DNA from 2 places in the Clostridium sp. LIBA-8553 genome. Region 1 is predicted to be linked to the other one. Evidence: predicted binding sites of a transcription regulator. Region 1 holds the regulator's gene; the other holds the start of a gene.

Region 1 (7,858 bases):
GCTTTTAGATCATTTAATGTAACTGGGAAATTTCCTTTCTTTGTTTTATTTATAGATACTTATCCAGAACTTATAGATGTTAATATACATCCAACAAAATCTGAGATTAAGTTTAAGGATGAGCGTTTTATATTTAAGACTGTCTTTGATGCTGTTCACTCAGCCATGAGAGAATATGTCAAGGATACCTTCACTCTTCCTGAGGAAGAAGAAAGAAAGTTTGAAACTTTAAAAGAAGAGGTTATTCAAGAAAGTTTAGATAATGAAATAAGTACTTTAGAAAGATTAAAGGAAAATGTAATCTACAAAGTTAATGAAGAAAGAAGAAGAGAAGAATTAGCTCCTTATAAAACTTCAAGCAATGAAGAAAATAAAACTGAAGTTCAAATTCCAGTGGATTTTTCTTTTAGACAAGAAAAACAAGAAGTTTTAAGTAGTGCTTTAGATAATAAAGAAAGTTTATCTACCATAAATAAAAAAGAATTTTCTTATGAACCAGTACTTATTAAAAATGAAATTAGGGATAAAATAAGTGAAAATCATACTATTAATTCATTTAAACCTTCTTTAGCTCAAAATGAATCAATAGAAATCTCAAATTCTTCTATTGAAAATAATAAGAATGATAAAAGTTGTAATGAAGAGGAAATAGTTTATAGGGAGGCTAAATTTCATAGATTAAAAGTTATAGGTCAATTTAATAAGACTTATATACTTGCTGAATATGATTCTACTTTGTATTTAATAGATCAGCATGCAGCTCATGAAAAAATACTTTTTGAAAAGTATTCAGAAGATATTTCTAAAAAGAAAGTTGAAATTCAACCTTTAATGATTCCTTTAGTAGTAACTCTGCCTACTGAAGATTATCTTTATTATGATGAGAATAGGGATATTTTTGAAAAGGCTGGATTTAGAATAAGTGATTTTGGTGATAATTCAATAAGAATTGAAGAGGTTCCATACTTTTTAGATAAGTTAAACCCAACAGATTTAATAACTTCTATGATAAACAACTTAAAGAAAATGGGTAGTGGTGAAACTATAGAGGTTAAGTATAATAAGATAGCTTCAATGTCTTGTAGAGCAGCAGTAAAGGCTAATGATGTTTTATCTATAGTAGAGATGGAAAACTTAATAGAGGATTTAAGATATATAAAAGATCCTTTTCATTGTCCACATGGACGTCCAACTATAATTAAATTTACTAGTTATGAATTAGATAAGAAATTTAAAAGAATAACTTAAGGAGAGAGACAGTTTAAATGAATAATGATTTACTTATTATTGCTGGGCCAACAGCTGTAGGAAAAAGTGACCTTTCAGTAGAACTAGCAAAGAAGTTAAATGGAGAAGTAATCTCTGTTGACTCTATGCAAATCTATAAATATATGGATATAGGATCAGCAAAGATACCTAAAGAAGAAATGGGAGGAATTCCTCATTACTTAATAGATTGTGTTGATCCTCATAAAGAATTCAGTGTGGCCGAGTTTAAAGAATTAGCTACAGAAAAAATTAAAGACATTCAAAGTAGAGGAAAACTTCCTATTTTAGTAGGAGGCACAGGGCTTTATATAAATTCAATTATATGTAATATGAACTTTGCTGAAAGTGATAAGGATGAAGCTTATAGAGAAGAACTTGAAAAAATAGCAGAGGAACATGGTAATGAATATCTACACGAGATGCTTAAAAATATTGATTTAGAAAGTTATAATTCTATACACTTTAATAATAGAAAAAGAGTTATTAGAGCTTTAGAAACTTATAAATTAACTGGAAAACCATTTTCATCTTTTAAAGCTAAGAATAGTATTTATGAAACTTCATATAATATATATTATTATGTACTTAATATGGATAGGGAAAAGCTTTATGATAGAATAAACAAAAGAGTTGATATAATGTTTGAAAAAGGTCTTTTAGAAGAGGTTAAAGCTCTTAAAGCTATGGGACTTACTGACGACATGCAATCTATGAAAGGCATAGGATATAAAGAAGTTTTGTATTATCTTGATGGAAAAATATCTTTAGAACAATGTATAGAGATGATAAAACAAGGTAGTAGAAATTATGCTAAACGTCAACTTACATGGTTTAGAAAGGATCCTAGGGCCATATTTATAGATAAGGATAACTTCGCTTCAGAAGAAGAGATTTCTATCAAAATTATTAATGACATAATAAAGGCTTAGGTTTATAATTAAGTTATATTAAAATTTATGGAGGGCAATAGAATGAATAAGTCAATCAATAACCTACAAGATATATTCTTAAACAATGCAAGAAAGGAAAGAATACCTGTAACAATCTTTTTAGTAAATGGGGTTCAATTAAAGGGTATCGTTAAAGGGTTCGATAGTTTTACAGTAGTTTTAGATAGTGATGGGAAACAACAACTTGTTTATAAGCATGCTATAAGCACAGTTTCACCAGCTAAACCTATTTTATTTAATAATGCACAAGTTTTTGATAATTAAATATATAGAGAAAAATAGGTAAACCTTTGGTGGTTTGCCTATTTTTTTTCTATATGATAATATTTATAAATGTACGATATTTTAATAATGCGGGGGTATAATAATGCTTAATGCAACTATAGAATTACTAAAAAACCAATATGGTTTCACAGATGAAACTTTAAAGCTTTATAATCAAGCTATAATTGATGTAGAAAATGAATTTAAAATATATAATGAGATAAGAGAATATAATCAATTAAAAGTTCTTAAAGCTTTCCAAGAGGAAAGAATTTCAGATAGTCATTTTACTAATTCAACAGGTTATGGATATGGAGACATTGGAAGAGATACTTTAGATTTAGTTTATGCTAGAATTTTTAATGCTGAGAAAGCTTTAGTTAGACCACACTTCGTCAATGGAACTCATGCTTTAGGAACAGCTTTATTTGGTAACTTAAGACCAGGAGACACTATATTAGCTGTTACTGGTAGCCCATATGATACTTTACATAGTGTAATTGGTATAAGTGGAGAAGAAAACATAGGCTCATTAAAAGAATATGGAGTTAACTACAAACAAGTAGATCTTGTTGATGGAAAGATTAACATAGAAAAAGCTTTAGAGATGATTAAAGAAGATGATTCAATAAAGCTAATACATATGCAAAGATCAACTGGTTATGGTTGGAGAAACGCTTTCCAAGTTAAAGAGTTAGGCGAAGCTATAAAAGCTATTAAAGAATTAAGAGAAGATTTAATAGTATTTGTTGATAACTGTTATGGAGAATTTATAGATATAATAGAGCCTACAGATGTTGGTGCAGATTTAATGGCGGGTTCATTAATTAAAAACATAGGCGGAGGAATTGCTCCAACTGGTGGATACATAGTAGGAAAAGAAAAATACGTAGAGCAAGCATCTTATAGACTAACTGTACCTGGTATAGGAGCAGAGTGTGGATGTACTTTTGGAGTTATGAAAGATTTCTATCAAGGATTATTCTTAGCTCCTCATGTTGCAATGGAAGCTTTAAAGGGCGCTATATTCTGTTCTAGAATAATGGAACTTGCAGGTTTTGAGGTGCTTCCTAAATATACAGATAAGAGAAGTGATATAATTCAAGCTATAAAATTCAACGATAAAGAAAAACTTATAAAATTCTGTAAGGGTGTTCAATATGCATCACCAATAGATTCTTTCGTTGAATGTGAACCATGGGCTATGCCAGGATATTCAGATGAAGTTATTATGGCAGCAGGAGCATTTATCCAAGGTTCATCAATTGAACTTTCAGCAGACGCACCTATAAGAGAGCCTTATATAGCTTATTTACAAGGTGGATTAACTTTTGATCATGCTAAAATAGGTGTATTAATAGCTCTAAATAATATTTTTAAATAAAATTTTAATTTAGTTGTTAATATAAAAAATTGAAACTTTACTTTAAACGCTTTAAGTTTTATAACTTAAGGCGTTTTTTATGGAATAAATTTCTTAAATACTGTATAATCAAAATATAGTAATATTACGTATTACAAATATAATATTACTAAATGTATTACATAAAGAAAGGTTGGCATAGTTTTGGAGGAGAGTAGAAACAAAGAATTAAAAGTAAAAAGTTTCAGAGTTACTGAAGAAACTTTCGATAAATTTAAAAAAATAGCATCTGATGAATTTGGGAACCAAGGACAGTGTTTAGATGCCTTAATAGCCTTATACGAATTAGAAAATTCTAAATCAACGCTGATAGAAAGAAAGTTAGAAATAGAATCTTTTCAGGATTATCTAAATAAGATAAATCAATTATTTTTAACATCTTTACAAATGAGTGAGGATGCAGGCAAAAGAGCAGAAGAGGAATTTGTAAAGAAACTTTCTATAAAAGATGTAACTATAGAGAGAATGCAAAGAAGAGAAGAAGAGTTTATAGAAAGAGACAAATCTTTAAAAGAAGAAAATAAAGCTAAAATAAAAGAAGTTGATGAGCTTAAAGAAACTATTAAAATATTAGAAAAAGATAAGAGTACTTTATCTCAATTGGTATCTAGAAACTATGATTTAATAGAAAAAAACAAGGAGGAAATAGCATCTCTAAAGCCTTTAGAATCCTTAAAAGAGGAAAATGAAGAGATGAAAAGAGCGTTGGAAAAAGAGAGAGACTTTATAAAAGAACAAGAATCTCATATAAAATCTTTAGAATTAGAAAAAGATTCCTTAAAAGAAAGAATAAATTTCTATGTAGAAAAAGAAAACTCTTATAAAGAAGAGGTAGAATCTTATAAAAAGCTTATAGAAGCCATGAGAAATGACCACAAGAAGGAGTTAGAGTTATTAGAGGATAAATACTCTAAAATGGTAAAAAAAGAGTCTGAGAAGCTTAGAGAGGCGTTTGATAATAGATTAGAATTAGAAAAGAGAAGTTTGGAGTTAGATATAAAAGCTTTAAAACACGAAAAGGAGGTTTTAGAAAGCAAATTAAATTCCTAAAATAAAAAATAATAAAACAAAAAAGAAAGCACCAAATGATGCTTTCTTTTTTGTTAATACGCTCTATATATTCCTACTAATTTACCTAAAACGGAACAGTCTGGAACTATTATAGGTTCATAATTTTTGTTTTCCGGTTGAAGTCTTACAAATCCATCTTCTTTAAAGAATCTTTTTATAGTTGCTTCATTCTCTATTAAAGCTACTACAATATCACCGTTTGAAGCTACGTTTTTTTGTTCTATTATTGCTAAATCACCATCTAATATTCCTGATTCTATCATACTGTCTCCAGTAACTTTTAAAATAAACAAATCATTATTATGCTTAACGTAGTTTATAGGGATTTGAAACATATCTTCTATGTTTTCTGTAGCTAAAATAGGCATACCAGCAGTAACCTTTCCTATAATAGGTATGTCTATAAGCTCTTTTTCTTCAGTGGATAATTCCACTATTTCTAAAGCTCTTGGCTTAGTTGGATCTCTGTATATTAATCCTTTTTTCTCTAATCTTTTTAAATGTCCATGAACAGTTGAAGTTGATTTCAAACTAACAGCTTGACATATCTCCCTAACTGAAGGCGGATACCCCTTTGATTTTGTAAATTCAACTAAAAAATTATATATTTGAGTTTGTTTATCTGAACTTTCCTTAACTATCATAGTAATTGCACCTCACGATTCTTTGGTAATATTATATCATATGAATAGGAACATAGCAAACTTATGTTCTCATATCTAAAAAATTATAAGATGATTTATAAAAAAGAAAAAATTAAAATTTGTTTTCTAGAAAGAATAAGGAAATAAGGATATTTTTAAGTATAAAAATGAGTTTTATTTGATAAAACTCAACTTATTTGTTATAATGAAAAGATGATTTTCAAATTAAGAGGTGACTTTATGGATAAAAAAGTGTTTAATAACGATGATTATTGCGATGTATATAACGGGAAAATTTGCGACAATTGTGGCGATTGTTTAGAGATGCAAGGGGTAGATACAAAAGCTATAAAAATAGCGGATATAGCAAAAGAAGTTGAAGAGAATAAAAAAATAGAAGAAGCTTTAAAAAAGCTTACTGAAGAAGAAAATAAAGAAGTAGAAGATGATGTTGAAGAAGAACTTACAACAGAAACTTGGGAAGAGTATTTAGCTAGACAAGACGAGTATGAAGATGCTTTTGATCATATAGAATACCTTGAAGATATAGATTTAAATGATGATTTAACAATGGAAGAGATGACAGAAGAAGTATTCCCAGGGGTTAGAAAGCTAAAAATAAAAGAGTAGTTTTATAGATAAAAATGCTAAAAATACGGGTATAGAACATATGTTCTATACCCGTATTTTCTTTATAATTTTAAGTTATTAAACGTAAAAATCCAAGCAAATTAAGCTATTTAATATTAGCTAAAGGGTTGGTGTTAACAGCCTTTCTTAGAGTTTCATCATCTACATGGGTATAAATTTGAGTGGTAGAAATATTTTCATGCCCTAAGATATTCTGCAAGCTTCTTATATCTACATTTCCATACTTATACATTAGCGTAGCAGCTGTGTGTCTAAGTTTATGAGGGGTATATTTTTGATCTTTAAACCCTGCATTTTCTATATGTTTTTTAACTAACATTTCAACACTTCTTTTATTTATAGGTCGATATTTGCTAGATAAAAATAGATATTTTTTAGCTTCTTCCGTAGCCTTTGAATCATTTCTATTTTTTAAATAACTATCTATAGCAGAAATTGAAGCCTCATTTAAATATACAGTTCTTTCTTTGTTACCTTTACCTATGATAGTTAAGGTATCTCCTTTGATTTTTTCTATTTGTATGTTACAAAGTTCTGATAATCTCATTCCACAATTTAAAAATAGAGTAAGTATACAGTAGTCTCTATAGTAATTTTTGTTTGTTTTATCCATTGAATTTAACACGGTTATACTTTGATCTAGAGTTAAATAAACGGGATGTCTTTTATTTATTTTAGGTGATTCTAATTCTACAGTTGGATTTTCATCTATTATTTTTATTTTTGAATTTAAAAACTTAAAGAAAGACTTTAATGTAGCAACTTTTCTTGCTCTTGCATAAGCGCTATTATTTCTTACTTTTTCTAAAAAAGCTAAAAATGCATATATATCAGATAAGGTTATGTCTTTTATAAAATTATCACCTAGCTCAGAAACTTCAACTTCCTCAATTTTTTCTAATTCAATATTATTTTCTAAACCTTTATATACTTTTAAAAATTTAAAAAATAATCCTAAGTCAACTGAGTATCCTTTTATTGTATTCAAAGATTTACCTTTTACATTTTCTAGGTAATTTAGAAACTCAATAACTCGTTTTGGATACTTCGATTTCTCTATAAAATCAAATTTAAGATTTTTGTTTTTGTGCAATTCATCGTTTGATTCGTTTTTAAAATTTAATTTTTCAACAGAATTGATATCTTTTTCTACTTCTAAAAGCTTGTCCATACCAAGTTCTTTTAACCATCTTTTTATTATTCTTTGATTCATCTTATATATATCTGCTAATTGTGTAATACTAAAATTTCTTTTAAAAATTAAAATATAAATGTCTTCAATTAAATCTTCGTAATCACGTTGGATATTTTGAGAATCGTAATAGTTATATATATGATCTAGATTGGTTAAATCATCATTACTTAAATTGATATTGAGTAATTCTTTAATTTCCTGTGAGTATTGAAAATTTTCGAATTGATTTTGTTCATTATTCATAGTCTAAAATCCTTTCAAAGCCTTGATATGACTATATTGTAGCATATTTGCTCAAAAAACGCAACAACTTCGCTAAATGTATATTTAGCGAAGTTATAAATTGAGGATATTTTAAGAAAAACATATTGTGTTTGAAAAACAATTTTAA
Region 2 (7,858 bases), 740 kb from region 1:
CTCTTCTAAATTTTCGATTAACTTAGCTATTTCTTCAGCTGCTAAAGCTTCATCATCACCACTAGCGATAACCTTAACATTAGCATCTTTAGAAACTCCTAATGATAAAACTCCTATTAAGCTCTTAACATTAGCTTTTTTTCCATTGTACTCTAAGCTTATGTCTGATTTGAAAGCTGAAGCTTTTTTTACTAGTAAAGTTGCTGGTCTAGCATGTAAGCCTGTTGAATTTTTAACTATAACTTCTTTAGTTACCATTATAAACACCTCTTTACTTTTATTTGTTATTTAACAATACTAACTTCTTAATTATACTCATTTTTTTAGAAAATTTCAACAACTTAAAAAAAGATTAATCTCTATTCATTATTTTATTAACAAATTTTTTTATCCTATTTAAGCCCTTTATTATTTCCTCTTTAGAAGTAGCGTAAGACAATCTTATAAAATTATCTTCTCCAAAAGCTATTCCTGGTATTACAACAACATTTTCTTCTTTCAATAATAAATTAGCAAATTCCATTGAACCTTGTATATTGCCTTTTTCTAAAACTTTAGATATATCAATCATTACATAAAAAGCACCCTTAGGCTCTATAAATGTAAGTTCATCTATATAACTTATAATATCTATCATAAGATCTCTTCTTGAACTAAATTCTTTAACCATTTCCTCTATAGTTCCTTGCTCTCCTGTTAAAGCTTCTAAAGCTGCAAATTGAGCTATACTATTTGTATTTGATGTTATATGACTTTGAATATTATTCATAACCTTAACCAACTCTTCATTATAGCAAGCTGCATAACCAATTCTCCATCCTGTCATTGCATATGCTTTTGAAAATCCATTTATAACAATAGTTCTTTTAAAAGCATCTTCATTTAAAGAAGCAATGCTTATGTGCTCTTCTTTTCCATATATAAGTTTTTCATATATTTCATCAGAGATTATTATAAGATCATTTTCCTCAGCAAATTTTGCAATGGTTTCTAAGTCTTTCTTTGAATACACAGTTCCTGTTGGATTGTTAGGTGAATTTAAAACTATAGCCTTTGTTTTATCACTTAAAACTGACTTTAATTCATCATAAGTTACTTTAAAATCATTTTCTTTCTTTGTTTCTATAAAAACAGGAACACCATCACTTAACTTAACTAATTCGGGGTAACTTACCCAATAAGGTACTGGTATTACTACTTCATCTCCAGGATTTAAAATTGCCATAAATACATTTGCTAAAGATTGCTTAGCACCTGTTGAAACAATTATATTTTTAACTTCATAACTTAATTTATTTTCATTATATAATTTTTTTGCTATGGCTTCCTTCAATTCTACTATTCCAGATGTTGCTGTATATTTTGTCTTACCTTCTTTCATAGCTCTAGTAGCGGCTTCTATTATATTCTTAGGCGTATTAAAATCTGGCTCACCTACTCCAAAGCTAACTACATCGATACCTTCTTTTTTTAACTCTCCAGCCTTAGCTGTTAAGGCTAAAGTTAATGATGCCCCAATACCTTGTGCTTTTCTAGATAATATCATCTAATCCCCTCTTTACTGCTTATTTTTTATTTAATTACGCTTACAATATATCACTTTTATTCTTTAAAGTAAACCAATAAAAAATACTGCTACAAGTTAAAATACTCATAGCAGCATCTATTTATTTACCAAATTTAGTTCCTCTTTAAACTTTTATCTTGGTTGTATTATAAGCTTTATAGCTGTTCTTTCTTCACCATCTATTTCGATGTCTGTGAATGCAGGAATACAAACTATATCTTTTCCACTTGGTGCTACGAAACCTCTAGCTATAGCTATAGCTTTAACTGCTTGATTTATAGCCCCTGCCCCTACCGCTTGTATTTCTACAGTGTTTCTTTCTTTTATTATGGCTGCTAGTGCGCCTGCTACTGAATTAGGATTTGATTTAGTTGATACCTTTAATACTTCCATTATATAAACCTCCTAGATATTTTTAGGATACGTTTACATTAAAATAGTTAACGTTTTCCTTTACCTAATAATATTCTATATAAATTTTCTAATTCCTTCTTAAATAGATAAAATTTTTAAAACAATTTTAAAATATTTGTTTTAACCCATAACAAAACTCTACTGAAATAATTCCAGTAGAGTTAATTAAAAAAATACATTTTGTAAACAAAATGTATTTTATATATTCATTTATTTAGCATAGTCAACTGCACGGGTCTCTCTTATTACATTTATCTTGATTTGACCTGGATACTCTAATTGTTCTTCTATCTTCTTAACAATATTTCTCGCCATCTCAATTGCCCCTGCATCATCAACTTGATCTGGTTTAACCATAATTCTAATTTCTCTTCCAGCTTGAATGGCATATGACTTTTCTACACCTTCATATGAAGTAGCTATTTCTTCTAATTTTTCTAATCTCTTAATGTAAGCTTCTAAAGTTTCCCTTCTTGCCCCAGGTCTAGCTGCTGATATAGCATCTGCCGCTTGAACAAGTATTGCTTCAAGAGTTTGCATTTCTTCATCACCATGATGAGCTCCTATAGCATTAACTACAGCTGCTGACTCATGATATTTTTTTGCAAGTTCTCCACCAATAACTGCATGAGGTCCCTCATATTCTTGGTCAACTCCTTTACCTATATCATGTAAAAGACCTGCTCTTCTAGCTAGATTTACATCTAAACCTAATTCAGATGCCATTAGTCCTGCTAGGTATGAAACCTCTATTGAATGTTTTAAAACATTTTGACCATAACTTGTTCTGTACTTTAGTCTTCCTAGAAGCTTAATTATTTCTGGATGTAATCCATGAACACCAGTTTCGAAAGTTGCTTGTTCTCCCTCTTCCTTAATGTCATTTTCTACATCTTTAATAGCTCTTTCTACCATTTCTTCAATTCTAGCTGGATGAATTCTTCCATCTACAATTAATTTTTCTAAGGCTATTCTTGCAACTTCTCTTCTTATTGGATCGAAGCTTGAAAGAATAACAGCTTCTGGAGTATCATCTATTATTAAATCAACTCCTGTTAATGTTTCTAAAGTTCTTATGTTTCTTCCTTCCCTACCAATGATTCTTCCTTTCATCTCATCATTAGGTAAGGCAACAACATGAACTGTAGTCTCAGAAACGTGGTCTGCTGCACATCTTTGAATAGCAGTAGTAATTATTTCCCTTGATTTTTTATCAGCTTCTTCTTTGGCCTTAGTCTCAAGTTCTTTAATCAGCATAGCTGATTCATGTTTTATTTCTTTTCTTACTTCATCTAATAATAATGTTCTTGCATCCTCGCTTGAAAGATTTGATATTCTTTCAAGTTCAGCTCTTTGTTCACCGTATAAACTTTGTACACGTTCTTCAAGTCCTTGAATTTCTATAGATTTTTTGTTCATGCTATCTTCTCTTTTTTCAAGCATTTCACTCTTTTTATCTAATGACTCTTCCCTTTGGATAAGTCTTCTTTCAAACCTTTGAATCTCATTTCTTCTATCACGAGTTTCCTTGTCAAGATCTGACCTTAGTTTGTGTACCTCTTCTTTTGCTTCTAATATGGCTTCTTTCTTTGTAGATTCGGCTGCTTTTTTAGCCTCCTCAAGAGTTGCATTAGCTTCTCTTTCTAAGCTTTCCACCTTATTTTTTGAAGCTTTTTGTATAAGAGTGTATTGAATAAACCCTACTACCCCTAATATTATTATTCCTATAAGTATTTCTACTACCATATAAACACCTCCTCGCTTATTCTCTCTATAAAAACATTTCGCGTAGAAAGGTGCCATACTATTCTCACTGTAATTTTTTGAATATGATAAACCAGTATTTGTTATTATTGTATAGTAATTTTATGTTTATGTCAAGGTTACGCCTTGCGTATATTATATGCTAAAAAGCAAAAATTATTCTTATCTTAACCTAGATATAATGAGCTTTCATAACTTTTTAACTTCCTTAAAATGTAGAAACTTTTAATTAATGTTAACATATTCATAAACACCTAAATTTTTATGTTTTTAATAATATAAATTCATAAATTGCGTAAAAAAAAAGATAAGGAAAAATCCTTATCTTTTTCATTAGCTCTCAATAGTTTCTTCAACATTTACTGCTTCTACAGCCTTAGCTAAAGGTAAATCATACTTTTCTCTTATTTGATTTTCTATATCTAATGCAACTGATGGATTTTCTTTTAGATATTGCTTAGCATTTTCTCTACCTTGGCCTAGTCTTATATCTCCATATGAGAACCAAGCACCACTCTTTTGCACTATGTTTTCTTTAACTCCAACGTCTACTATGTTACCTTCTTTTGAGATACCTTCATTATACATTATATCAAATTCAGCTTGTTTAAATGGAGGAGCAACCTTATTTTTAACAACCTTAACTCTTGTTCTATTACCAGTTATTCCGTCACCTTGTTTTATTGAATCAATTCTTCTTATATCCATTCTAACTGATGCATAGAATTTTAAAGCTCTACCACCTGGTGTTGTTTCTGGATTTCCGAACATTACACCAACTTTTTCTCTTAATTGGTTTATAAATATTACTACACAGTTTGATTTATTTATTGTTCCCGTTAACTTTCTTAAAGCTTGAGACATCAATCTAGCTTGAAGTCCAACATGAGAGTCTCCCATTTCTCCTTCAATCTCAGCTCTTGGTACTAAGGCAGCAACTGAGTCAACAACCAAAACATCTATAGCTCCTGATCTAACTAAAGCTTCTGTTATCTCTAAAGCCTGTTCTCCTGTATCTGGTTGTGAAACAACTAAATCATCTATATTAACACCTAATCTTCTTGCATAAACAGGGTCTAAAGCATGCTCAGCATCTATATACGCTGCTGCCCCCCCTAGTTTTTGAGCCTCTGCTACTACATGTAAAGCCACTGTTGTTTTACCTGAACTCTCTGGTCCATATATCTCGATAATTCTTCCTTTTGGTACCCCACCAATTCCTAAGGCTATATCAAGGTCTAAACAGCCAGTTGAAACAGCATCCATTTGAGGAGCACCTTGCTCTCCAAGTTTCATTACTGATCCTTTTCCGAATTGTTTCTCTATTTGACCCATAGCCATCTCAATAGCTTTTAATTTATCTTTATCTATATTTGCCATACTTAACCTCCTTAAATAACCGAACATAAGTTCTATTAATATTATAATATATACAAAAAAAAAGTCAATATTAACATGAAGCTCTAAAAAGAACTTCATGCCTTAATAATTGACCATTTTTTCACTTTTAAATCATTATTTGTAAGTATTTATAACATTTTTATTTTTTCTAAAGTAATCTATTCCAGAAATTATTGTTATCGCAACAGCTAAATATAGGAATATATCCGGAACATATATAAAGAAGTTTTTCAAGAAACTATTTCCTACTACTAATTCTTTAATTCCTGGAGAATTAATTATGTTTACTTGTAATAATAAAAGTACTATTGCAATTATTTGAATTACAGTCTTAATTTTTCCCCACCAACTAGCAGCTATAACCAGTCCCTCTGATGCCGCGATAGTTCTTAAACCAGAAACAGCAAACTCTCTAGCTATTATTACAATGGCAGCCCATGCTGGTACTAATTGCAATTCTACCAAAGATATAAGTGCCGCTGTCACTAAAAGTTTATCAGCTAAAGGATCCATAAACTTACCAAAATTAGTTACTTGATTTCTAGATCTTGCAATATACCCGTCTAGTTGATCTGTTACAGATGCTATTATGAATATAAGTGTTGCTATTATGCTTCCATATGGTAAGTTTTGAAAGGCTATAAATACTAAAAATACGGGAACTAAAATTATTCTAATCAAAGTTAATTTATTTGCAAGATTCATTGCATACAACTCCTACCAAATCATATTCTAAGGCCTTTTCAATTTTAACTTTACAGAATTGGTCTTTTTTAGCTCCATTTCCTTTTACAAAAACATTTCCATCTATATCTGGAGCCATTTCGTAACTTCTTCCTATATAGTATTCCCCATTAAATCTCTCAATAAGAACATCGTATTCTCTTCCTACTTTATTCTTATTTATTTCTTCTGATACTTCCTTTTGAAGTAACATTATTTCTTCTTCTCTAGCTTTTTTAACATCTTCATCTATTTGATCTTCCATTATAGCAGCTGGTGTTCCTTCTTCTCTTGAATAAGTGAAAACTCCAACCTTATCTAATTTTATTGTTTTTATAAACTCTTTTAATTCATTAAAGTCTTCTTCAGACTCTCCTGGAAATCCAACTATTAAAGAAGTTCTTAAAACTATATTAGGTATGTTTTCTCTTAAAGCATTAATTTTACCTATTATTTCTTCTTTTGTTGTTTTTCTCCCCATTCTCTTTAAGACATTATTGCTTATCTGTTGTATAGGTAAATCAAGATAATTACAAACTTTATCATTTGTAGCTATCTCTTGAATAAGTTCATCATATATTGCCTCTGGATAGCAATAAAGAACTCTTATCCATTCTATTCCTTCTATTTTAGCTAACTCTTTTAAAACTAAGTGAAGCTTCTTTTCACCATATATATCTATACCATAATTAGTTGTATCTTGAGCTATTAATATTAACTCTTTTACTCCACCTTCAGCTAATTTTTTTGCTTCATCAATTATGTTTTCTAAAGCTCTACTTCTAAACTTACCTCTTATTTTAGGAATAATACAGTAAGTACAGAAGTTATTACATCCTTCTGCAATTCTTAAATATGCAGTTGCTTTATCAGTTGTTATCAATCTTAAACCTTCATTAATTGATATATCACTATAATTTGTTGCTGTAACCTTATTACTATTTCCATTTATAAAGTTCATTATGGCTTCATTTATTTTAGCATAATCATTAACACCTAACATTATATCTATTTCTGGCATTAATTCTAATAATTCATCACCATATCTTTGAGTTAAGCAGCCTGTAGCTATAAGTAACTTACAGTTGTGACTTGTTTTGTATTTTGCCATATCTAATATTGTGTTTATGGATTCTTGTTTAGCCTTTTCAATAAACCCACAAGTGTTTACTATTATTATATCCGCTTCCTTTGGGTTATTTGTAAGTTCATACTCATTTTGAACCATCCCAAGCATGATTTCTGAGTCTACTCTATTCTTATCACAACCTAAACTCACCATTCCTACCTTATATTTCGCCAAATCTACTTCCTCCTACGTTTAAATATATATTTCTTATTTTAAAACTCTTTTTAAAATTAAACAAGTTTTTATTTCATATTTTCTAATTCATCTTTGCTAATTAAAATTTGTCTTGGCTTACTTCCATCTCTTCTAGAAATAACACCACATTCTTCTAGTTCTTCTATTATTCTTGCCGCCCTGTTAAATCCTATTCTTAATCTTCTTTGTAAATAAGAAGCTGATGCTTGCCCACTCTCAACTACAATTCCTATAGCTTCATCTAAAAGCTCATCTCTATCTCCATCACTATTTCCTTCAGAACCAACTGATGCCGAATTTATATGTTCTAATATGTCCTCTTCATATTGAGTATCTTTTTGTGATTCTTTAATAAAAGATACAACATGTTCAACCTCTTCTTCTGAAATAAAGGCTCCCTGAACCCTCTGAGGTTTAGATTCTCCAACCGGATAGAATAACATATCTCCTCTACCTAAAAGTTTTTCTGCTCCTGCTGAGTCTAATATTGTTCTTGAGTCGATTTGGCTTGAAACTGCGAATGATATTCTAGATGGTATATTTGCTTTAATTACTCCTGTAATTACATCTACAGATGGCCTTTGAGTAGCTATTACTAAATGCATTCCAGCCGCTCTAGCCATTTGTGCTAATCTACATATATAATCTTCCACATCGTGAGGGCA

The links. The regulator LexA, encoded in region 1, represses DNA repair genes until DNA is damaged. The targets are predictions, from matches to a motif close to CNAACANNTGTTNG.
Region 2: a site for LexA is predicted at 5,146-5,159, ahead of recA (recombinase RecA). Genes of this name have one in related genera too.

What each region holds. Positions count from the first base shown of each region.
Region 1 covers NZ_CM173489.1:1,653,973-1,661,830, forward strand. The annotation lists gene mutL (DNA mismatch repair endonuclease MutL) at 1-1,248, shown strand, start outside; gene miaA (tRNA (adenosine(37)-N6)-dimethylallyltransferase MiaA) at 1,266-2,198, shown strand; gene hfq (RNA chaperone Hfq) at 2,241-2,483, shown strand; gene AC2JAQ_RS07345 (methionine gamma-lyase family protein) at 2,587-3,867, shown strand; gene AC2JAQ_RS07350 (hypothetical protein) at 4,051-4,956, shown strand; gene lexA (transcriptional repressor LexA) at 5,010-5,621, opposite strand; gene AC2JAQ_RS07360 (hypothetical protein) at 5,862-6,251, shown strand; gene AC2JAQ_RS07365 (tyrosine recombinase XerC) at 6,358-7,365, opposite strand.
Region 2 covers NZ_CM173489.1:2,389,056-2,396,913, forward strand. The annotation lists gene AC2JAQ_RS10545 (HPr family phosphocarrier protein) at 1-258, opposite strand, end outside; gene AC2JAQ_RS10550 (pyridoxal phosphate-dependent aminotransferase) at 353-1,546, opposite strand; gene AC2JAQ_RS10555 (stage V sporulation protein S) at 1,700-1,960, opposite strand; gene rny (ribonuclease Y) at 2,192-3,727, opposite strand; gene recA (recombinase RecA) at 4,079-5,125, opposite strand; gene pgsA (CDP-diacylglycerol--glycerol-3-phosphate 3-phosphatidyltransferase) at 5,261-5,851, opposite strand; gene rimO (30S ribosomal protein S12 methylthiotransferase RimO) at 5,835-7,172, opposite strand; gene AC2JAQ_RS10580 (FtsK/SpoIIIE family DNA translocase) at 7,241-7,858, opposite strand, start outside.